DNA from 3 places in the Paenibacillus sp. FSL H3-0333 genome. Region 3 is predicted to be linked to each of the others. Evidence: predicted binding sites of a transcription regulator. Region 3 holds the regulator's gene; each other region holds the start of a gene.
What was found. Region 3 encodes NrdR, which represses ribonucleotide reductase genes. Its sites were predicted from a motif close to AACACNATATATNGTGTT; they were not measured.
Positions count from the first base shown of each region.

Region 1: a site for NrdR is predicted at 3,380-3,397, ahead of MHH78_RS24645 (adenosylcobalamin-dependent ribonucleoside-diphosphate reductase). Genes of this name have one in related genera too.
Region 2: a site for NrdR is predicted at 5,309-5,326, ahead of nrdI (class Ib ribonucleoside-diphosphate reductase assembly flavoprotein NrdI). Genes of this name have one in related genera too.

Region 1 covers NZ_JBBODG010000001.1:5,558,368-5,566,194, forward strand. The annotation lists gene MHH78_RS24640 (universal stress protein) at 1-28, opposite strand, end outside; gene MHH78_RS24645 (adenosylcobalamin-dependent ribonucleoside-diphosphate reductase) at 592-3,243, opposite strand; gene MHH78_RS24650 (DEAD/DEAH box helicase) at 3,666-5,411, shown strand; gene MHH78_RS24655 (YqhG family protein) at 5,411-6,478, shown strand; gene MHH78_RS24660 (hypothetical protein) at 6,630-7,706, shown strand.
Region 2 covers NZ_JBBODG010000001.1:2,305,456-2,313,282, forward strand. The annotation lists gene MHH78_RS10280 (ABC transporter permease) at 1-541, shown strand, start outside; gene MHH78_RS10285 (alpha/beta fold hydrolase) at 563-1,342, opposite strand; gene nrdF (class 1b ribonucleoside-diphosphate reductase subunit beta) at 1,794-2,753, opposite strand; gene nrdE (class 1b ribonucleoside-diphosphate reductase subunit alpha) at 2,790-4,874, opposite strand; gene nrdI (class Ib ribonucleoside-diphosphate reductase assembly flavoprotein NrdI) at 4,861-5,220, opposite strand; gene MHH78_RS10305 (RNA polymerase sigma factor) at 5,824-6,360, shown strand; gene MHH78_RS10310 (hypothetical protein) at 6,357-7,529, shown strand.
Region 3 covers NZ_JBBODG010000001.1:5,860,058-5,867,884, reverse strand. The annotation lists gene polA (DNA polymerase I) at 1-2,126, shown strand, start outside; gene mutM (DNA-formamidopyrimidine glycosylase) at 2,178-3,020, shown strand; gene MHH78_RS25960 (manganese efflux pump) at 3,199-3,921, shown strand; gene coaE (dephospho-CoA kinase) at 3,931-4,527, shown strand; gene MHH78_RS25950 (lytic transglycosylase domain-containing protein) at 4,527-5,090, shown strand; gene MHH78_RS25945 (alpha/beta-type small acid-soluble spore protein) at 5,192-5,410, opposite strand; gene nrdR (transcriptional regulator NrdR) at 5,576-6,052, shown strand; tRNA gene MHH78_RS25935 (tRNA-Lys) at 6,250-6,322, opposite strand; tRNA gene MHH78_RS25930 (tRNA-Ala) at 6,329-6,403, opposite strand; gene MHH78_RS25925 (recombinase family protein) at 6,525-7,827, shown strand, end outside.

The DNA of each region.
Region 1 (7,827 bases), 300 kb from region 3:
TGCTCTCATTGTTCATTTCCATTTCCATTTCAAACCCTCCACAGCAGTAAATTTATTCCAGGTAAAAAACACAAAAAGAGCCCGCTGTTGGCAGGCTCCTCCGGTTAACTCCGTATACAATTATTGCAATTATATAGTCATCGAAGGCGAAAGTAAAGGCAATTTGCGGTGAATACTCATGGAAGCCTCAGGGGAGCCTGTGTAAAAAGGAGGATTTCCCCATTAGCTACTGCTTCATTTTTATTTCTTCCCTTTGATTATCCCCGGTATAAATTCGCAATATGCACCCTCCTAGCACGAATGGGTGTAGCACATAAGGAAATAACTATGAAAAGGGGATCTTTTCGGTACAAGAATTTGATCGAGGGGGACTTATGATTATAAATATTTACTTTTATATTTTGATTGCATTCATATTACCTTAAGCGCATTTGTTTAAACGATGTTCCGAGCTGATAACGAAAACTCATAAAAATAAAAACAGTCCCGATGAAAATAAAAGTCTCATCGGGACTGAACATTAATTACTCAGAACTTAAATAAGTTGTATAAATATACATTTTAAATTAATCATGGAATTCAAGTCCGCTCTCACCCGCATCGGCTATACCCACAATTCCCACAAGTCTTACAGCCCTCAATATTAATCAGCGAGGCGCTGCCGCAGGAAGGGCAAAGATCCCGCGAAGCAGTAGCGTGGCTATGTGCGTCATGACCGCCGTGGCTATCGTTGGTAGCCGCCGCAGGAACCGTGGATTTCAGCTCGGCGTTCAGCGCCTCGTTGAAATCAAGCTCCAGCGTGGCTGCGATTGGCGCAGGAATATGATCGTCATGGGCGTTGTTCAGCACATGGGTCTCCAGGGCTTTGGCTACGGCGTCGGCGATGGACTCGACGCGGTTAGCGCCGAAGCCGATGGCGCCGGAGCCGCCGATGCCCTTGAGGTGCTTGATCAACAGGCCGACCTTCTCGCCGTGATCGCCGTAGCGCAGGAACAGCGAGCAGACGCGGCCCAGGGCTTCCGCCATGGCGAAGACGTCAGAGCCAGCCTTGCCGACATTCAGGAAAATTTCGGCCGGGATACCGTCAAGATCGTTAATTGTGATATAAGCCATGCCGAACGGCGTGTTGATCTTATAGGTCGCTCCGCGCAGAACCTGCGGGCGTTTCTTGTATTGCTTGTCTACTCCGCTGGACGCTGCCTGCGGAGCGGGCGCTGCTGCTACAGTTGCCGGAGCTGACGGAGCGGCTTCCGTTTCCTTAATCACCTCAGGCTTGGCAGCCGTTGCCGGTTCGTCCTTCTTGTCTTCCTTCTTCTTGGTCTCCAGCACCTGTACATCACGGCTGCCGTCACGATAGATGGTCACGCCTTTGCAGCCCAGATCGAAGGCCATTTCATACAGCTCGGCGGTCTCTTCCACGGTGAAGTCAGACGGGCAGTTCGCGGTCTTGGAGATGGAGCTGTCCACCCAGCGCTGAATGGCTGCCTGTGCACGGATATGATCCTTGGCGGACAGGTCCATCGAAGTGACGAAGTATTCCGGCAGCTCTTCTCCCGGATGGGCCTCCAGCCATTCCTGGGCGATAGGCACGAACTGCTCATCGTAGCCAAGACGGCTCTGACGGAAATATTTGAAGGCGAAATACGGTTCGATCCCGGTGGAGGTGCCGACCATGGTTCCCGTGCTGCCGGTAGGCGCCTGGGTGATCACAGTTACGTTACGCATACCATGCTTGCGGATCGACTCGCCCACTTCAGGATAGACCTCGGTGATATTGCGCATGAAGCCGCTCTGCAGGTATTTATCGGTGTCGAACGCCTGGAATGATCCCTTCTCGCCCGCAATCTCTGCGGAAGCCAGATAAGCCTCGCGGGCCATGAAGCCATAGAGCTTGTCCAGGAACTCCAGCGATTCCGGGCTGCCATAGCGGATATTCAGCTTGATCATCAGCTCAGCCAGACCCATGGTGCCGAGACCTACGCGGCGTTCGAGCTTCTGGTTGGCTTCATTTTCAGGGAAATGATACGGTGTCTTGTCGATAACATTATCCAGAAAACGCACGGAATAACGGGTCGTTGTCGCCAGATCTGCCCAGTCCACATCGTGGTTCTCCGCATCGTAGAACTTGGAAAGATTGACGGCGGACAGGTTGCACACGCCCCAGCCGGGCAGGCCTTGTTCACCGCACGGATTAGTACATATAATCCGATTGAAATAGTGGCTATTTGACATCTGATTATAATACTCCATGAAAACAACGCCCGGCTCTGCGGACTTCCAAGCCGATTCGATAATCGTATGCCAGATATCCCGTGCTCTGACCGTACGGTAAGGAATGACGCGGCGGTTATCTGCCTTCCATTTATCCAGATCGCCGTCCCAGAGGGTGTCGTAATCCGGGTCGGTGGTATCCGGGAAGACCAGCTCCCAGTCCAGGTCCTCTTTGACGGCCTTCATGAAGCTATTACTTACGCATACCGACAGGTTGGCGTTCGTGACCTGGCCCATCGTCTGCTTCACGGTAATGAAGTCCAGCACATCCGGGTGCCAGTCGTTGATCATCAGCATCAGCGCGCCGCGGCGGCTGCCGCCTTGTTCAATCAGTCCGGTGGTATAGCTGAACAGGCCGCCCCAGGATACGGAGCCGCTGGATGAACCATTCACCCCTCTGACAATAGCACGGCGCGGGCGCAGCGAGGACAGATTGATGCCTACCCCGCCGCCGCGGGCCATAATCTCGGTCATCTCGGAGAGTGTCTCCATGATGCCGCCCCGGCTGTCTTTGGGAGATGGAATCACATAGCAGTTGAACAGTGTAAGCTCCTCGCTCGCTCCGGCACCCGCCGCAATCCGGCCGCCCGGCACCAGCTTCCAGTCATCCAGAATCGAGCGGAATTTGCCTGTCCACTCCTCCTGAAGCTCAGGAGTCTTCTCTACAGAGGCCATCGCTCCCGCGAGACGGTCCCACATCTCCTCCGGCGTCTTCTCGATGTTCAGCGTCAGCTTCTCCACATCCGACTGCACCAGCTCGCCGCTGCGGGTTTTTACCGTTACCATCCGGCCTGTACGCTCTACAATCTCGCCAACCTCCTTGGTTGGGAACTTCGGATCATCCTTCGTCAGGACAAGTACTACATCGCCGACCTTGGCATTATTGCTGTCCGCGTCCTTCCAGGCATAACGGTCCAGGAATATTTTCTCGCTCAGACCCTCTAGACGCTTGTTGTGTTCCACTGTACTCAATAGCAAAACCTCCCAGGATATAATAGGTCATGCTTCCGGCGGCCGGGCAGCCGCAGCCTGCTTGTCCGGCGGAAGCTCCTCTTGTCAATAACAAACAGCCGAAAAAATCCGCATACCAGCTAAATTTCATGCTTTTGTAACAATATATGGTGTGCGTTAACTTTTAAACTATACCACATGTTGTGGATAGAGGTCTTTTTTGAAAAAGCAGCCCCAGGCAGGAATAACGGAAAAACAGGAAAAGAAAGGCTCATTTCCTCCCTCTTTCTCGTTTTTTTGCAGACACTGGAACTGAAAGCTTTCAAGGCGGATTACAGCGTTCCTCTGTGAATTCCATACCCCTCTGGTTATGAAATCTCTCTCAAACGAGCATACTACTGCTACGCATTTCGATATGAAACTGCGACGGAGGAGGCTGCAACATGACGCAATTATTCCGCAATTCCCCGCCCCAAGAGAAGGTAACTTCTGCGCCGCTGCTGCCTGTTCCTTTATCTTTTGAGCGTAACTGGCTGCATGATCTGGAATCGAGACTGGATAAAGGTGGACCGTGGGGCGACTGGCGGTTATCCCGCCTTGCCGTGCAGGGAGAGCAGTCGGGCCTCGTTACCAGCTTCGATGAGCTGCAGTGTATGAAGCATCTGTCCGGGCTGTCTCCGCTTCCCCATCAGCTGGATACGGCACACAAGGTGCTGTTCGAGATGTCGGGACGGGCGATTCTGGCCGATGAAGTCGGACTTGGCAAGACCATCGAAGCCGGGCTGGTGCTGAAGGAGTATCTGGTGCGCGGGCTGGTGGGCAAGGTTCTGATTCTGGTGCCGGCCTCGCTTGTCCTGCAATGGGTGCGGGAGCTGAATACGAAGTTCGGAATCTCTGCCGTAGCGCAAAAGAAAGCCTATTCCTGGGGCAATGACATTGTCGTCGCCTCGATGGATACGGCCAAGCGTGACCCGCATAAGGAAATGCTGCTGAGCCAGGAGTACGACATGCTGATTATCGACGAAGCCCATAAGCTGAAGAATAAGAAATCGACGAATTATCTGTTCGTCCAGCAGCTCCGCAAAAAGTACTGTCTGCTGCTCACCGCCACCCCCGTGCAGAATGATCTCGGCGAGCTGTTCAATCTGATCACGCTGCTGAAGCCGGGCCAGCTGGGGAATCAGGGCGATTTTGCTACCAATTTCGTGGTGGATAAGCGCCAGCCCAAGAACGAAGTCCAGCTTCGGGGCGAGCTGTCCAAGGTCATGATCCGCAACCGCAGGGGCGAAGGCCCGGTGAATTTCACCAAGCGCAAGGTGCGCAATATCCCCCTCACCCTCTCCGCTGAGGAGAAGGCGCTGTATGACGGCGTGACCGCTTTTGTCAAAGAACAGTATCAGGAAGCGGGCGGTAATCTCAGCAGTATGCTCTCCCTGGTCACCCTTCAGCGTGAGGTGTGCAGCAGCCGGGATGCGGTGTTCGTTACACTGGTGAATCTGATTAAGAAGCTGCCGGCCGATTCGCCGAAGCGTGAGCGGATGATGGGGCTGCTCCAGACGATCCGTACGGTCAAGACGAATACCAAGGCGGAGAAGACGATGGAGTTAATTCAGCAAATGAACGAGAAGGTGATCGTCTTCACCGAATACCGGGCCACGCAGGAGTATCTGCTTCAGTATTTCCGTGAGCATGGACTGCAATGTGTGACGTACTCCGGCGGGATGAACCGCGGCAAAAAGGACTGGATGATGGACCTCTTCCGCGGACGCGCCCAGGTGATGATTGCCACCGAAGCCGGCGGCGAAGGGATTAACCTGCAGTTCTGCCACCATATGATCAATTTCGATCTGCCCTGGAATCCAATGCGGGTCGAGCAGCGGATCGGCCGGGTCCACCGGCTCGGTCAGGAGAATGATGTGGTCATCTATAACCTCTCCACCGAAGGGACGATTGAAGAGCATATCCTCCACCTGCTGCATGAGAAAATCAACATGTTCGAGATGGTCATCGGCGGGCTGGATGTCATTCTGGAGCGCTTTGAGCAGAGGGGCTCGCTTGAGAAAAGCCTGTACAAAATCGTTCTTGAAGCGGGCAGCGACGAGGAGCTGCGCAGCGGGCTGGATACTATCGGCGATTCGCTCAGTGAATTGACCCACGCCAAGCTGGATGATAGCGGGGTGCCTAAGTGATGCTGACGCCTACAGAAGTGCGCAAGCAGGTCATGGATTATCTGGAAGCGACTGAATGCACCATATTGGAATCCTCACCGCTGCATGTGACGGTGAAGCTCTCCCCGCGCGCGGACCGGATGCTGACGGACCGCCCTTATTATTGGGGCTTCGTGGAGCGCACCGGCGTAGATCCCGAGACCCTCTCCTTCAGCTTCGTCTTCGACCCGCAGAAGTACGATGAACTGGCCGCGCAGGCCGCTGCGCCTGCGGCCCGCCCGCGTGGCGGGGCCAGCCGCCCGGCAGGGGCGGGGGCGCCGCCGGGGCTGGCCGGGGCGGCGGATGCCGAAGCTGCTGCGGAGCCGCTCGGCGCAGCGCAGGCGCCGGGAGCTGCGCTGCCGCCCGGGGTATCTGCTGCGCCGGAGGACAGCATCCTCGCGCGGTACTTCGGCATCGTTCCGGCGCTGCCGCGCCTCGGACCGGGCATGATCCGCCGCGAGGATGTGACCTACGGCAGCAAGCGCCTGCGGCAGATCTGGTCGGCGGCACGGGACGAAGGCCGGTGCCTCCAGCTGTTCGAGGACCCTGGCCTCAGGCAGCGGACCACGCTGTTCTCGGCCGCCTACGAGCCATGGCTGGCGGTCTGCTACAAGGTCGAGATGACCTGTGACCTGAAGCGGGAGGAGCTACATTTCATCGCGGTGTCGTTAACCTCCGGGCTGATCGTCCCGGACTTCGAGGCCCGGCTGGCCGGCAAGGAGCTGACGCCCCGGCTGCCGGAGAACATTCATGTCCAGCCGTTCGAGCTGGGGATTACGGACGGGGCCGACCGGCTGGAGGGATATCTGACCTCGAAGCTGGCGCTGCTGGATTACACCTGGGCGGAAGAAGCGCGCGAACGATTGGAGCTGGAGCTTAGCATCGTGGACATCTACTACGCGGAGCTGCTGAAGGAACCGGAAGAAGAGAAGCGCCTCGCCATCCTGGAGCAGTACAACCGCCGCCGCCAGGAGACCTCGTGGCAATATGAGCCGCAGATTGCAGTTTCTGCCGTAACATACGGATTGTTTCATCTGCGCAGCACATAGAATGCGACCTGGTCCGCTAAAAGCAGGCAAAAAAACAGCGAAACTCCCGCCGCCGGCCGCGACAGCAAGCAACAGCCTTTTCAAGGCTTGTCCCCTACAATGAACAGTAAGAAGCGTACATTCCCTCTAAACAGGAAAGGTGACTGAACCTATGAATATCACTGCGAGGCAGAAGAGCTTCCGGCGGCATGGCCGCCTGCTCCTCTGTCTGATTCTTGGACTGACTCTGTTGGCTGCCAGCGCCTCCTCTCCCCAGGCGCTAGCGTCACAATCCAGCCGACTGAGCGTGACGCAGGCCGTCACGCAGGAGGTGCTTCCGGGACTTGAGATGAAGCCGATTCCAGCGCCGGAAACGCTGCAGGCCTTCACCCGCCAGACGATTAGCCAGCTCTCGGCGGATGCTCCGTTTAAGGAATGGAAGGATGCCGGCACGGAGGTCTACCCTCTTGGTCCGGGAACGCGCAGCTGGCTGGTCAATGTGATGCACAGCGGTCAACGGATCGGCTATCTCATTATCTCCGCTGCGGATCAGGGCGGCTATCTGCTTAGCGAATACGGAGCCGGAACCGATGGTCTCCCTTACAGTATGACTGAACTGCGCCAGTATCTGGTGCAGCAAGGACTGATACCCTCTAATTCTTCAGGTGCCATCGGGGTTACGGCGCTCTATGCTCCAATGCTGCCTGTCTGGAAAATCACTACGGAGAACAGAACGTTGTATCTGAATGCTACCGTTCTGGAGACGCTGCCCTGGAGTCAGAGCCAGGCTGAGCATATTCTTAATGCTGCACCGGAAGCCTCAGCCATGCTGTCCTCCGGCCCGGGCCAGGCGCGCACTCCCCAGCCCGCCTTGCGGAGCGGCGGAGAGGATGACCCGTATGCCGATCTGCTGTGGCTGACCGCACCCGGGCTGAAGACGTTGAACGGAGCAAGCCTGAGCGCTCTGCTTCAGGAGCGGGGCAGTCTCGCCTTCCAGTCCCCGGGGCACAACGATACCCTGGGCGCGCCATTCATGATTACAGGCAGTCAGAGCTGGCTGAAGCCAGGCGCTTCCCGGGACCAAGGCAGCACTGAAGCCGCCGTAGTCTATGCCGCCGCCGGTCCCGGTGGCATCCGCTATCTCCCGCTTAGCGCCCTTCAGAAGGCAGGCATCTTCCACAAGCTGCCGGTGCAGCTGCCCGGGGGAGCCACGCTGGGCTCGGCTGTTCTGCCCGGCTCAAGCCGGTAGACTGGCACTGGCCAGAATTCCTGCTCCATACTGAAACAGCCTTCCCGGGTGCCGCCTGCACGACGCCACTTGGGAAGGCTGTTTGCTTATACACCTAAATTCTACTCAGCGTCCGCTTTCT
Region 2 (7,827 bases), 3.6 Mb from region 3:
AGTGTTCACGATCTATTTCTATATGAGCGAATGGAATTCCGGCTTCCACAAGAATTATATCTCCATGAGACAGGCAAGAATCCACTCCGTCTTCTCCAAAATGGCGATTCTCGCCCTATTCGTGGCCATGCTGTTCCTGACGCTGTTAATTGCGGATGGGATCGGGAGAAGGATGTTCTTTGACCAGACAAATATGGGAGATCTAGGCATGCTCATTACCCTGCTGGCCAGCCAATTCCTGCTGCACTGGGCGTTCTCACTGGTTGTTCTCTGCATTTCTATGATGACCAAGAACCTGCTCATCAGCTTGAGCGCCGGCTTCGTTCTGGCCCTGAATGTGATCGGGATGGTACTGGGGGCGCTGGAGAATCAGTTCACAGGCACTCATCTGACGCAATATCTGCTGATCAACACGCTCGTACGGATCAAGGATCTAGGCAGCACGGCTGACCTGATTCATACATTCGGAGTAGCGGTTGCGGCGATTCTAATACTAAGCTATCTTGCTGTCCGCTACAAAATCAGGGAGGATCTGAACTAGCGTCATTTCGCCCTGAGGGAATCAGATTCTTCTGCATTCCTCGGGCAGCTCCCCGCCCTGAATCCATTCCTCGACCAGCTTATTGAACAGCTCTGGCTTCGCCAGAGAGAGGCCATGTCCCATCAGGGGAATCACCACGCCCATGCAGCGGGGATTCACAGCTACAAGGTCCCGGGCGGATTGCTTCATGACAGATTTCTCACGTTCACCTACAGTAACCAGTATTTTGCCTGTGGCCTCACTGAACCCGGCTGGAATGCGGAACGACATATTCTCTTCCAGCACCCGGATCAGCGTCTTCAGCTCCATCTGCCGGCTCTCTTCAACATACCGTTCCAGGTACTCCTCGCCCAGATAGAGCGTCTTAGCCTGTAGCTTCGCGAACCATCTGTACTTAATCAGCGGAAAAGACACTCTGACCGCCGGCCCGATCAGCTTGCTGGCGGAGGGAATGGGCCGCACTAACGCGCTGTTGATGATGGCATAATCGATCAGCTCCGGTCTTAACCCCAGCATCTGAACCAACACCTGTGCGCCCAGCGAGAAGCCGGTGACAACGATCTTTCGTCCCTGAGCCCGCTCCTCAATGAGCAACAGAAGCTCCTCCGCACTGCTGCGGATCGTGAACGCCGTATCCTCCCGGCTGAACCCGTGCCCCGGCAGGTCCGGGACCAGACAATGATACCCGGCGAACGCCGCCACCTGCTTCTCCCACATCCACCCGCTCACGCCCCCGCCATGCAGGAAGACCATCAGACAAGCCCCATCCGGGTCTCCGTACTCCTGAATATGTATCGCCATCCCGTTACACCTCTTTCTTGTAAAATAGCCACTCCTACTCCTACGTCCCAGTAACAATATGGTCTCATAAGTAGAACCGGCTTTGTCTTCCTTTTCGGGACGGTACCGTTTCAATGAAAAGTGAAGCTTGGGTTTCAATGTTTACTCAGGATCTTTGCGGGGAATGAAAAGGTGTATCACAAAAAAAGCCCCGGCAGCTTGTCCAAGCTGCCGGGTGCTCATTCTACATACCATCCAATAGATTGAACTTGTAATATACAAATTAAGGGATGAATGGCGGAAGGGAATTTTGGAACTGTAGGAGCGGTAGCGTCCGCCTTTGTATACGGATTTCTACCGCGAACAGCGGTTAAATCAAGGAAATCTGTATACAACAGCGGCCGGAAGTCCAAACATTCTCTGGAGTCATGACTATCCCAAGATAAAGATACTGCAAGTTCAATCTACCCACTCAAAAATTAAAATCCTCATCCCGCAAAGGCTCCACATTCATAGCCCGCACATACCCATTCCCCTTCTTCGAGAAGAAGTCATGCTGCTTCGTGTGGGTGCTGATCCCGTTCTGGACGATCGGGTTAATCTCTTCCTCATCGAACAGCGGATCATGGCCGAGGTTCATCATCGCCTTGTTGGCATTGTAGCGCAGGAAGGTCTTCACTTCCTCCACCAGACCGATCGGTGCGTAGATCTGCTCGGTGTATTGCTCCTCGTTCGCGTGGAGCAGACGCAGCAGGCCAACCAGGGTCTCGTAGACATCGCTCTGGTCTTCTTCGGATAGCTCCTCAAAAATCTCCTGGGCCAGCACGCCGACATAGACGCCGTGGATGCTCTCATCACGCAGGATCAGGTCGATGATCTCGCCGCTGCAGGTCATTTTGCCTTGTCCGGCCAGATAGAGCGGGTAGAAGAAGCCGCTATAGAATAGGTAGCTCTCCAGTAGTACCGATGCGGACATCGCCAGATAGAGGTCTTTCTTCGTTTCAATCTTTTGATAATACTCCGAGATCGTCTCCGCCTTGAACTGCAGGAACGTATTGTCCTCCACCCAGCGGAAAATCCCGTCAATCTGCTCAGTGGAAGCCAGTGTGGTGAAAATGCTGCTGTACGACTTCGCATGAATCTGCTCCATCATCCCCATGAAGCCAAGGACCGCCTTGCGCTGCAAGCCGTCCACATGCTCCATAATCTGCGGCATCCCTACGCCGCCCTGAATCGTATCGAGCAGGGTCAGTCCGCCCAGCACCTTCATATAAGAGTCCTTCTCGATCTCGCTTAGCGTGAGCCAGGACATTTTGTCATCGGATAGTGGTATTTCATCATCGGTCCAGAACTGCATAATATTCTGATTCCAGAACATCAGCGAGAAATCGTCGTCGGGACGGTTCCAGTTCACGGCTTGGATTGCGCTCATAATCGTATCTTCTCCCTTTCTGTACCTGTGCCCCGCTTAGATGGAGCAGGCCAGGCATTCCTCGACAGACAATTTATTGGTCCGGGTGTAGTACAGGGATTTCAGCCCTTTGTGCGCCGCATACAGGTAAGAACGGGCCAGCTCACGGGTTGTGACATCACTGTTCACATGCAGAACGGTTGATATGCCCTGGTCGATATGAGGCTGAATCTCCGCAATCAGATCAATCACCTTGAACTGGTCCATCTGGTAGGCGGATTTATAATAGAACACATTGTCCGGACGCAGGTAAGGCATCGGATAGTAGGTGGTCGAGTTGGCATACGTGCGGGTCTCGATCTGCTCTACAATCGGCATGACGCTGGAGGTCGCATTCTGGATGTACGAGATGCTTGCGGTCGGCGCAATCGCCAGACGGTAGGCATGGTACAGGCCGTGCTTCATCACCTTGTCACGCAGCTCTTTCCAATCCTCTGTAGTAGGAATGTAGATCCCCTCGAACAGCTCCTGCGCTTTTGCCGTAACCGGACGGTAGTCTGTAGTCAGATAACGGTCGAAATACACGCCGCTGGCGTAGTCGGACTGCTCGAAGCCATAGAAGGTCTCACCTGTCTCGGCGGCAATCTCCATACTTTTCTCAATCGAATGATAGTTCATGGTCATGAAGAAGGTGCGTGCGAAATCACGGGCCTGCTCACTCTCATAAGCCACCTTGTTCTTGGCAAAATAGCCGTGCAGGTTCATCACGCCCAGGCCCACGGAGTGCATTTCCTTGTTCGCCTTAGCCACGCCTGGAGCGTTGGAGACAGTTGTCATATCGCTGACAGCCGTCAGTGCCAGCATGCCCTCATGTACGGATTCACGAATCTTGCCGTGCTCCATCACGTTCACAATGTTGAGGGAAGCCAGGTTGCAGCTGATATCGCGGCGGATCTCGTCCTGCTGACCGTAGTCGTTAATCTCTGAAGTCTCCTGCAATTGGAAAATCTCGGTGCACAGGTTGGACATCTTGATCTGGCCCACATTACGCAGAGCATGGGCGTTATTGGCATTACTCTTGTTCATAATATACGGATAGCCCGATTCAAGCTGGATCATGGCGATCTTGGTCAGCATGTCGCGTGCGCTCATGGCGATTCTTTTCTTCACGCGCGGATCGGCAAGCAGGGTATCATACATGACGTCCAAATCCATGTCATCCAGATGCGTACCGTACGCCTGGTAGACCGTGTAAGGAGCGAACACATGCAGCGGCTGATTATCCTGTGCCAGCTTGTAGAAGCGGTTAGGCACGATCAGGCCGATAGACAACGTCTTCAGGCGTGTCCGTTCGTCGGCGTTAATCTTCTTGCTGTCCAGGAACTCCAGTACATCCCAGCCAAAAATATTATAATAAGCCGCCCCCGAACCCTTACGCTGACCCATCTGGTCCGCATAGGAGAAGCCGTCTTCCATGAGCTTCAGGACAGGCATGATGCCTTTGGCCGCATCCTCGACACCTTTAATCGTCTCGCCGCGCGAGCGCAGCTTGGACAGATTGACCGCAACGCCGCCCCCGATTTTCGACAGCTGCATGCAGGTGTTCAGCACATAGTTGATCGAATTGAGCGAGTCGTCCATTTCCAGCAGGAAGCAGGAGACCATCTCGCCGCGGCGGCTTTTACCGGCATTGAGGAAGGTTGGTGTCGCCGGCTGCAGGCGCTGTTCCATCATCGAGCGGGCCAGTGTACGGGCAGTCTCCACGTTACCCCGTCCCAGATGCAGAGCCACTACCGCTACGCGGTCCGGATAATGCTCCAGGTACTGCTTACGGTCATTGCTTTTGACGGCATAGTCGGTATAGAACTTGGAAGCCGCCATATAGGAAGGGAAGCGGAAATTATATTCATGGGCGATCCGGTAGACATCCTCCATCTCAGCAGCGGAGTAGCGGTCGTACAGGTCCTCGTAGTAGTCATTGGCAATCATATAATCAATCTTGGCTTTCGTATCCGTGAAGGTCAGGCTACGCCGCTCCACATCCTGCATGAACTCGGCTACTGCCTCCTGGTCCTTATCCAATTGGAAAAAGCCGCTTTCGTCTCTCTTCATCAACATGTTGTTCAATTCAATATGCCGCAACCCGGTCCACCTCCTGTTTTATGCGCTGTACATCCCCGAAGGTTCCCGACAATTCAAACTTGCCGACCACCGGTACGTTGTAACGCTGTGCAATTAAGTCTGCGCTGTGCGCGTATAGCTCACCCCAGTTTTTGTTGCCGCTCGCGGCGATGCCTTTGAGCCTGGAGTGGTTTCGTTCAAGGAATGTTGACACCTTCTCTGGAATCTGTCCAAATCCGGTAGTGTATGTAACAAGCACGTAAGGCTCGTCGATCGTCATATGCTCTTCGATTTGAACCGCCGGAAGCTTCAGTTTATTAATGAATCTTCTGACGTTGCCGGTCTTGGAATCGTAAGCAATCAACATGGCTCCTAACCTCCTATAACATGTTGCCCATTCTACTTGACAAGTGAAGAATAGCAGTTTTACTAGATTTATGGGCTTAGCTCTTATATACACTATATTTAGTAATGCTTAATCATTTTATATACCATATATTGAAAAGTCAAGCGGTGAACAAGCCCTCACAGCCGCCCAAAACGCCTCTCTAAATGGCCAATCCCACGCCCCGCCTGCATTCTATTCTCTTATAATTAATTAGTATTTTTTTAAAGCATTTTGCTGTGCTGCGGAATGGTGCAGACAGGGGCTCCAGGGAAGGGGAAACGGCTGTGATTTTTGAAAGCGTTTAGCCTTCGGGGGATATGAATTTCATTGCACTTCGTACATTAGATGCTCCTTAAATTCAGGAGGAAATCAGCTCTGTTGTATTTTGTACACTTGATTTCAGCTAACAGGGGCTAATTGAGCAGATTCTTCAAATTCTAATGCAGGAAATGCAATAGAATGGAGATTAACGGCAAATATCGGCAATTCTATTGCAGAAAGTGCAATATGCATAGTCAGTTTTACAATAACAGGGAACCATATCCGCCGGCAGGAGTCTTATTAGGTGAGAGGGGAGAGAACATGCAGAGTAAAGAACTAACCTATAGCATGACCTGTGCCTCATCGGTATCGCTTCGCGAGATGATGGAGACCTACGGCCAGGACGTATGGAATTATGCTTATGTCTTAACCCGCAACCGGGAGCAGGCGAACGATATCAGCCAGGAGGTATTTCTTAAGGCATACAAGAGCATCGGCAAGTACCGGGGACAGGCTACTCTAAAAACCTGGCTGCTGACCATCACACGCAATACCGCATTCAGCTTAAGGCGTAACAGCTTCTGGCGGAGGTTCACTCCGCTGGGCAGCCATCAGGATCATGGAGGCACCCTGTCCGCAGAACAAGAGGCCATCGGCAATCAATACGCCAACCGGATCTGGGAGATTATTATGGCCCTGCCGGACAAGTACCGGGAGGTGCTGGTGCTGGATATCCAGCAGGATCTTCCGGTTGCTGAGATGTCCGCGCTGCTCGGGATCGCGCAGGGGACGGTCAAATCCCGGCTCGGACGGGCCAGAGAGAAAGTGAGAGCAGCGATGAAGGAGGAAGACCTGTGAAGACGAGACAAGAGAAGGAACAAGTGAAGGTGATGAGCGGGGAGAAGGACTGGTATAAGCAAGCCGGGCGGAACCCGCTTGCAGAGCCTGGATTCACACCACAGCTCATGGCGCGGATTGAAGAGGCTGCCCGTGAATCCTCCAGCGGCAAAAGTGGAGGCAGCCGCCGCTTCAGCCGCATGGCCGCCTTCGGCGGACTGGCAGCCGTCCTGCTGCTCGTCACGCTGATCTGGCCGTTTGGCCCAGGGGCCGGGCTCGATCCTGCAGGGAGGCTGGCAGCGGTCTTTAAGCCTGGCTCGGAAGCGGCTGTAGTGATGCCGTCGGCGTCTCCTTCGGCGCCTCCGCAAGGCCTGGGTCTATACATGATCTCGGCAGAGTTTGAACTAGGCGGGCTTAAGTATTATATGCCCCTTCCGCTAGACCGTAATAAGAGTGCTGCAATGGCTGTTGAGACTTCCGCCGGAATCGTCTGGTCGCCTCCGCCGCCAATGGTTGACTATCTCAAGTCTAAATACACACACAATACAGAGCCATATACTCTTTATTTGACTCCTAAAGGGCATGCAGAGCTATCTGCGGATTCAGCACAGCGGTTGTATGTTTTTCCTTTGTATGCAGGAGGTGCACAGTCCTATTTGTCGCTGGGAAGTTTATTCGGAGCGGGAGATTATCTTTTGTTTTCCAGCAGCAGCTATAAAATTGGAGAGAATCAGAAAAGGTCAGGGGCCAAGCTGTATGTGATGGATGTCAGACAGGCAGGAGAGGGTAAGATTCCTGTTCCCCGAGAATTACTAACCTTAGATGAATCGTATAAAGTCTATAAGTCTTTTATGGCCCTTAATTCCGAAAAGGCAGAGCTGCTGGTTGTTTATTACACGGAAGATGGAAGAGGCGGTTATACACAGCATAATAAGCTGTATGATATTGCAACAGGCAATGCACAGGTACTTTCGGGTGAGATCACCACAGAAAATGTAGAAGTAGTCTCCAAAATCCATTATGGAGAGCTTACTGTTGATTCTAAAGATCCTGCAACCATAGTCCACTACGAAGTTAATGGAGAGCAACGGAGTACAGAAGTTGATATGAAGTCGGGCGATCAATGGTTCTACGACTGGTGGTATGAGGAATACGGTGTGAAAATTGATGCCTCCTCAATAAAAAAATGATCATCTTAGAGTACAGGTGCAGGATGTGTGCTGGAATAGTTTGCTAATCATGAGATGTTCCATTCGGTCGATGGAGGAATTCCTGTGAAGGCAGGGAGTCCTCCAATTTGCCTGTTATCTATGTCCCTTGCGGACTGTGAAGCCTTTATATTCTCGATTTGGCACATTTGACCACGCTTACGGATTGCATGGCCCTTATTGTAGTTCAAACGCGTCTTTACCGGCTGAGTAACAGTGAATAAGAGCACTGGAGTCCGCAGGGCTATTATAATGCTGCTTTTCGGGAAAATAAGCGCAT
Region 3 (7,827 bases):
GCGATGCCAGCGATAATATTCCCGGGGTGCCGGGAGTCGGGGAGAAGACAGCGCTTAAGCTGCTCCAGCAGTTCGGATCGGTGGAGGGCGTGCTGGCCGGAACCGGTGAGCTGAAGGGCAAGATGAAAGAGAAGCTGGAAGAGCACGCGGACAGCGCCGTCATGAGCAAAAAGTTGGCGACGATCTACCGCGAGGTTCCGCTTGAGCATACGTGGGAGGATATGGTCTTCAGCGGGATTAACACGGACACGGCTGGGCCTGCGCTCGCCAAGCTGGAATTCCGCTCGCTGCTGGAACGCCTGTCGCTGAGCGCCTATTCACATGCGGCGGACGGCAGCCTGACGGGTTCCCCCGTGGTGGAAGCCGCAGAGCTTAATATTACAATTGTTGACGAATCCGGAATAGGCGAGCTGGTTCAGGCACTGCCGGGCATCTCCGCCCTGCATGTGGAATCTAACGGGGAGAACCCGCACCGTGCCGAAGTGATCGGTCTCGGGCTGTCTTCGCCGGAGCAGCATTACTTTGTGCCCTTTGCCCTGCTGAAGAGTAAGGCTGCGGCACCTCTGCTGGACTGGCTTGGTGACGAACAGGCATCGAAGAGCGGGTATGATCTGCACCGTGCCGATCTGGCGCTGCATTGGCAGGGGATTGCTTTTGCCGGAGCCGCTAACGATGTTCAGCTTGCCGCCTACCTGCTGGACCCGACCGAAGCCAGCCAGAATCTGAATGACCTGACCACGAAATACGGCCTGCCCCGCTTGTCGCCGGATGAGGATGTCTTCGGCAAAGGGGCCAAATATAGAATTCCTGAGCTTAAGATTCTCGGTGAGCATGTCGCCCGTAAGAGTGCGACCGTGCTTGGCATTGTACAGAAGCAGCAGGAGGAGCTGGACAAGACGGACATGACCGGCCTTTTCCAGGACCTGGAGATGCCGCTGTCGAGGATTCTCGCCGATATGGAGAAGCAGGGCATTGCTGTTAACAAGGATGATCTCGTCCAGCTCGGCAAGGAATTTGAAGCCCAGATCTCCCGGCTGGTCACTGAGATCTATGCCGCTTGCGGAACCGAATTCAATCTTAATTCTCCGAAGCAGCTGGGCGAGGTTCTGTTCGTGAAGCTCGGTCTGCCGGTCGTGAAGAAGACGAAGACCGGGTATTCGACGGATGCCGAGGTACTGGAAAAGCTTGCGCCTTATCATGACGCTGTGCGCCTGATTCTGCAATACCGTACCATTGCCAAGCTGCAATCCACGTATGTTGAAGGTCTGATGAAGGAAATCTCGCCGGAGACCGGCAAGGTACACACCTTTTACCGGCAGACGATTGCGGCCACGGGCCGGCTAAGCAGCCAGTTCCCGAACCTGCAGAATATTCCGATCCGGCTCGAAGAGGGCCGCAAGATCCGTAAGGTATTCGTGCCTTCCGAGCCGGGCTGGTCGATTCTGGCGGCGGATTACTCGCAGATCGAGCTGCGTGTGCTGGCGCATATCTCGGGCGATGAGCGGATGAAGGAAGCTTTTGTCGAGGATATGGATATTCATACTAAGACCGCCATGGATGTATTCGGCGTCTCTGCGGAGAGTGTGGACAGCAATATGCGCCGCTCCGCCAAGGCGGTTAACTTCGGCATTGTGTATGGCATCAGCGATTACGGCCTGTCGCAGAACCTGAATATTCCCCGTAAGGAAGCAGCCCGGTTCATTGAGCAGTATTTCGAGGTATTCCAGGGTGTGCGCCGTTACATGGATGATATCGTGGTCGAGGCCCGGAAGCAGGGATATGTCACTACGCTGCTGGAGCGCCGCCGTTATCTGCCTGAGATCAATGCGAAGAACTTCAATCTGCGTTCCTTCGCAGAACGTACGGCGATGAATACGCCGATTCAGGGAACCGCTGCGGATATTATCAAGCTGGCCATGGTTCATATGGACAAGGCGTTGCATGAGCGCGGCCTGAAGAGCCGGATGCTGCTCCAGGTACACGATGAGTTAGTGTTTGAGGTGCCGGAGGAGGAGCTGGAGCAAATGAAGCAGCTTCTGCCCGAGGTGATGGCCGGAGCGTTGCAGCTGTCTGTTCCGCTGAAGGCAGAGGTAAGTTATGGCAGCAACTGGTACGAAGCGAAATAGGCTCCCCGCACATGGCAGATATCCGGTATAATGGAGTGGAGGTGAGCCATGATGCCGGAATTACCGGAAGTCGAAACAGTCAGAAGAACACTTAATGAGTTAATTACAGGCAAGCAGATAGAGCATGTCACCGTCCGGCTGCCGCGGATTATTCAGCGCCCGGATGATATTCAGGCCTTTGCCCATATGCTGGCCGGCCATAGTGTGGTTACAGTTGAACGCAGAGGCAAGTTTCTGCGTTTCGTCTTTGACGGGCTGGTGATGGTCTCCCATCTGCGGATGGAGGGCCGTTACGGAGTGTACCGTGAGGGCGAGCTGCTGGACAAGCATACGCATGTTATTTTCCATTTCACAGATGGGACGGAGCTGCGTTATACGGATGTGCGCCAATTCGGGACGATGCATCTGTTCCAGCCGGGAGAGGATCTGCAGCTGAAGCCGCTGAACAAGCTGGGGCAGGAGCCGCTGGATGCCGATTTCACGCTGGAGCGGTTCAAGGAGATTGTCGCCAAGCGGAGCACCAAGATCAAGCCGCTGCTGCTCAATCAGGAATATATAGTAGGTATCGGCAATATTTATGTAGATGAGTCCCTACACCGTGCAGGGATCCACCCGGAGGAGACCGCGAAGTCCCTCACGGAGGAACAGTTGGCCAGACTGCATCATGCTATCGTCGCAACACTGACGGAAGCGGTGAATGCCGGAGGCTCCTCGGTGAAGTCGTATGTCAACGGCCAGGGGGAGAGCGGGAGTTACCAGGATCAGCACAAGATCTACGGACGCAAGGATCAGCCGTGTGCCACCTGCGGCACGCTGATTGAGAAGAGCGTAGTCGGCGGACGGGGGACGCATTATTGTCCCAATTGCCAGCCGGTACCTGTATTGATTCTGTGATTTTTATTTAGAGTCAGCGCTGCATTTACAGCCCGTTTCCGGGCTAGTTACACCTGAGTTACAACCGTTATGTATAAAGGCAGGCACTTCCTGCCCGTCCCGCCCATATAATGTGTGAAGATTGCTGATTATGGCGAAACGGAGCTCCGGCTCCGGTTCTTCACGGGAGGGATTGCGGGTGCTTAGCCCATTGTTGTCACTGCTGTTGCTTGCGTTTGCGCTTAGTCTGGATGGATTTGGTGTAGGCATTACATATGGACTGCGTAAAATGAAAATTCCCCTGCTCTCCATTATCATTATCTCGCTCTGTTCAGGGGTCGTCATTTATGGTTCTATGCAGGTCGGCGTGCTGCTGGCAAAGGTAGTCTCCCCGAATGCCGCTTCCAGTGTCGGAGCGGTTATTCTCGTCTTAATGGGCTGCTGGTCCCTGTTCCAGATGCTGACACAGAAGGAGAAGGAGCAGGAAGAGCCTGCGTCGGCAGCCGATAAGGGCAATTCCGGGCAGGAGACCAGGCAGGAGACGGCTGCTGCCGCACAACTTGCTGAGACAGAGCTGAAGCCGGCCGTATTCTCGCTGGAGCTTCGCCATCTGGGCGTGGTTATACAGATTCTCCGCACACCATCTTCTGCGGATATGGATGCCTCGGGGAGCATCTCCTCCATGGAAGCCATGATTCTGGGGATCGCGTTGTCGCTGGATGCCTTCGGTGCCGGCCTCGGTGCGGCACTACTCGGATTCAGCCCGTGGTCCACCTCGCTGATGATCGCTGTATTCAGCGGGACCTTTCTGCTGATGGGGATGAAGACAGGACTGAGATTATCAGGCAGCTACTGGATGAAGCATGCCGCTGCGCTGCCCGCGATATTATTAATTGTAATGGGTATAATGAAGTTATTATGAGGTGAGTACATGATTATAGGCTTAACCGGAGGCATCGCTTCGGGAAAAAGCACCGTGTCTGCACTGTTTGTCCGCAAGGGAGCTGCGCTGGTGGATGCCGATGTCATCGCCAGAGAGGTGATGCTCCCCGGGCACCCGGTGCTGGCGGCGGCGGTGGAGGCTTTTGGAGACCGCATTCTGCTGCCTGACGGTTCGCTGGACCGGGCAGGTCTTGGCGAGATTGTCTTCCGGGACCCGGAGGCGCTCCAGACTTTGAATAACCTGACCCATCCGGCAATACGCAGGGAGATCAAGGACAGAATGTATGCGCTTGAACAGGAGAATCCGCAACGGCTGGTCATTGTGGACATTCCGCTGCTCTACGAATCAGAGCTGGATTCCTTGTTTGATCAGATTATTGTGGTCTATGTTCCGAGGAGGGTGCAGTTAGCCCGCCTCATGGAGCGCAGCGGAATGAAGCTGGAACAGGCTGAGGACCGGTTGAGGTCCCAGATGGATATTGAACTCAAGCGCAGGAAAGCGAATTATGTGATTGACAACAGTGGTGATCCTGAGTCTGCCGAGCTTCAGGTTGCCCGTCTGTGGGACAGGCTGGGCCTGATATGATGAAGTGGCTGCGCAAAAAAAGAGTCCTGCTGCTGCTGTTCATCGGCTTCACCGCGATTCTGTTTCTCGGCTCCAACTGGATGTCATGGTTTTATCCCATTTATTATAAAGCAGAGATCCGCCAGCACAGCCAGACGTATGAGATGGACCCGTTCCTGGTGGCGTCCATCATCCGTGTGGAGACCAATTATAAGACCGGCCGCGAATCCAAAAAAGGCGCACTGGGGCTCATGCAGCTCATGCCGGATACCGCCAAGTGGGCGCTCGAAAAGGCCAAGCTCCCCGACGTGTCGCTGGAGCGGCTGAAGCAAGAGCCCTCCTCCAATATTGAACTGGGCACCTGGTATTTGTCTACGCTGTCCAAGCAGTTCGACGGCAACCGTATAGCGGTCATAGCCGCCTATAATGCCGGGCCTGGTAAGGTGCAGAGCTGGTTGGATGAAGGGCAATGGGACGGAACAGAAGCCTCTGTGAAGGACATTCCGTTCGGTGAGACGCGTCACTACGTGCAGCGTGTAATTTATTATTATGATCAATACACCGAGCTCTACAGTGAGTTCTAGGGTGCTTGTTACTTCTGCTGCTGTTATGTAAAAAGAAGCATCAAACGGCCGGAGGCCGTTCGATACTTCTTAGGCAAGCTTATGTTGCGCTTAGCAGGTTATTATTTGTACTGACCTGCCAATTGCTGTTCAGCCAGGGTTACAAGACGTTTAGTGATGTAACCACCGATCGAACCGTTTTCGTAAGAAGTTTTATTGCCTTGGTATCCGTCTGGGGAGAGGGTGATACCTAGTTCCTGGGCAACTTCATATTTCAGTTGTTCCAAGGCACCGCGTGAGTTTGGAGCTACCAGGTTATTGGAGTTGTTATTTTGGCTCATTGCTGTTCACCTCCTATCGGTTGGTAACTGTATTATGTGCCGGACATGTCAGATTCATAACAACAAATAAACGGTGTTTTCTGGAAATTAAATGATGCCCGCATAGCCCTTGTGTATCAAGGGGCGGGGCCTGACCATTCTAATGATGAGGAAGTGAAGAAGCTTATGAAATGTCCTTACTGCGACCACACCAACACCAAAGTCTTGGACTCGCGCCCGGCCAATGAGAATAAGTCCATCCGCCGCAGGCGGGAATGCGAGCTGTGCAGCCGCCGTTTCACCACCTTCGAGATGATTGAAGAGACCCCCCTGATTGTGATCAAAAAAGGCGGCAGCCGTGAAGAGTTCAGCCGTGACAAAATCCTCCGTGGCCTGATCCGTGCCTGCGAGAAGCGTCCGGTCCCTGTAGAGCGTCTGGAGGTCATCGTATCTGAGGTGGAGAAAAGCCTGCGCGGCATCGCCCTCGCCGAGATCGAGAGCCGCCAGATCGGCGAGCTGGTCATGGAGCAGCTCTACCCTGTCGACGAGGTAGCCTACGTCCGCTTCGCGTCCGTGTACCGCCAGTTCAAGGACATTAACATGTTCATGAAGGAACTGAAGGGACTGCTGTCCAAGAACACGGAGGAGCTGGACGGGCTGTAGGTGGAGGGAGTAATAGTTCTTATAGGGGAGCGAGGCTAGCTCTGCGGTCTACGGGACAGCTACACAAATATACAAGGTGCTTATTGGTGAATGAGCCGATGGGCGCCTTTTTGAGTAGCTTTATTGAATGAATAGGACGGATGGGGGCTATAATTTGAACAAAAAAAAGACCCTCATCAGGGTCTTTCATAATGTGATGGACTCTCAGGGGCTCGAACCCTGGACAAATAGATTAAGAGTCTACTGCTCTACCAACTGAGCTAAGAGTCCATGGAATGGTGGAGAATAGGGGATTCGAACCCCTGACCTCTTCGCTGCCAGCGAAGCGTTCTCCCACTGAACTAATTCCCCATTCGTTTTTCTCACAAGAAATAATATATCATAAATATAATTCTCAGTCAACATTATTTACAAAAAGAATAATTAGGTTTAATATATGGTAGTATATACGACTGATTGGAGGTCTTTCGATATGGGGATTAAAAAGCGGGTCGCAGCATTTTATAGAGTATCAACTAAGGGTCAACTTGAAGGTAATGATATTCCTTTGCAACGTAGGGCTTGTCAGGAATTCATTAATAGTAAGGGTTGGGTGTTGGTAAAGGAGTATACAGAGAAAGGCGTTTCTGGATATAAGACAGCGATTGAGGACAGAGATGAAATTCAACGTGCTAAATATGATGCAGAAAATAGCCACTTTGATGTATTGCTTTGTTTTATGTTCGACAGATTAGGAAGAAGGACATATGAAACTCCGCTATTATTAGAATGGTTCAACTCAAAAGGAATTGAAGTTTGGTCAGTAAAAGAAGGTCAACAAGAATTCACAGAGGAAGGACACGACGTTACAAACTTCCTAAGATTTTGGCAATCAAATAACGAATCCCAAAAAACTTCGATACGCGTTGATGAAAAACATACACAAATGGCTGAAGATGGTGCTTTTAGAGGTGGCACTGCTCCATTCGGGTACAGATTAACACCTTCAGGAATTAAAAATAAGAAAGGAAAAGAGCTGATGAAGCTGCAGATCAATGAAGAACAGGCAGCTGTTGTCAGACAGATGTTCAATATGGTGATAAAAGAGGGTTTTGGAAGTAATCGAATCGCTAAGTTTCTTAATGAAAATACAATCCCCACTGCTACCGGAGGTAAATGGAACACTGCTGCTGTGAACTTTATTCTAAGAAATCCTGTGTACAAAGGCTATCCGGCCTATGGAAAACGTAAATCGGTTGAAGGAATTTTTGAGACTAAAGGCAGAGCGGAATGGACGATGCCCGAAAAACAACAACTTCAATTGGTAATTATCGATGAAGATGACTTTGATAATATCCAATTATTAAGAAGTTCTAGGTCGAAAGAGCAAGTTAAAGACCATAGTCGGGAACGAATTAACACCTCGGTAGGCCCCCTTCTCCTAGTCGGATTTATAAAATGTGGTTATTGTGGCTCCCCTTTGACTACAACATATAATGCCAAAAAATACACCCTTGCTGATGGTACGATTCAAATGTGGAAACGAGCGGTTTATCGATGTTCTGGTAAAGCGTTAAGGAAGGTTGATTGCAAGGGGCAGACTATTTATGCACAAAATAAAATTGAAGATAGTGTAGCTGTTGTTATCAATAATTATCTCGCATCTGTGAAAAAGATAGACTACATAGAATTTGCCAGAGATTACGACCTAGTGGAGTATGAGGATATTAAAGAAACCCTTGATAAAAAAAACCAAGAGTTGGCAAGCGAATATGATGAATTGAACACACTAAAAA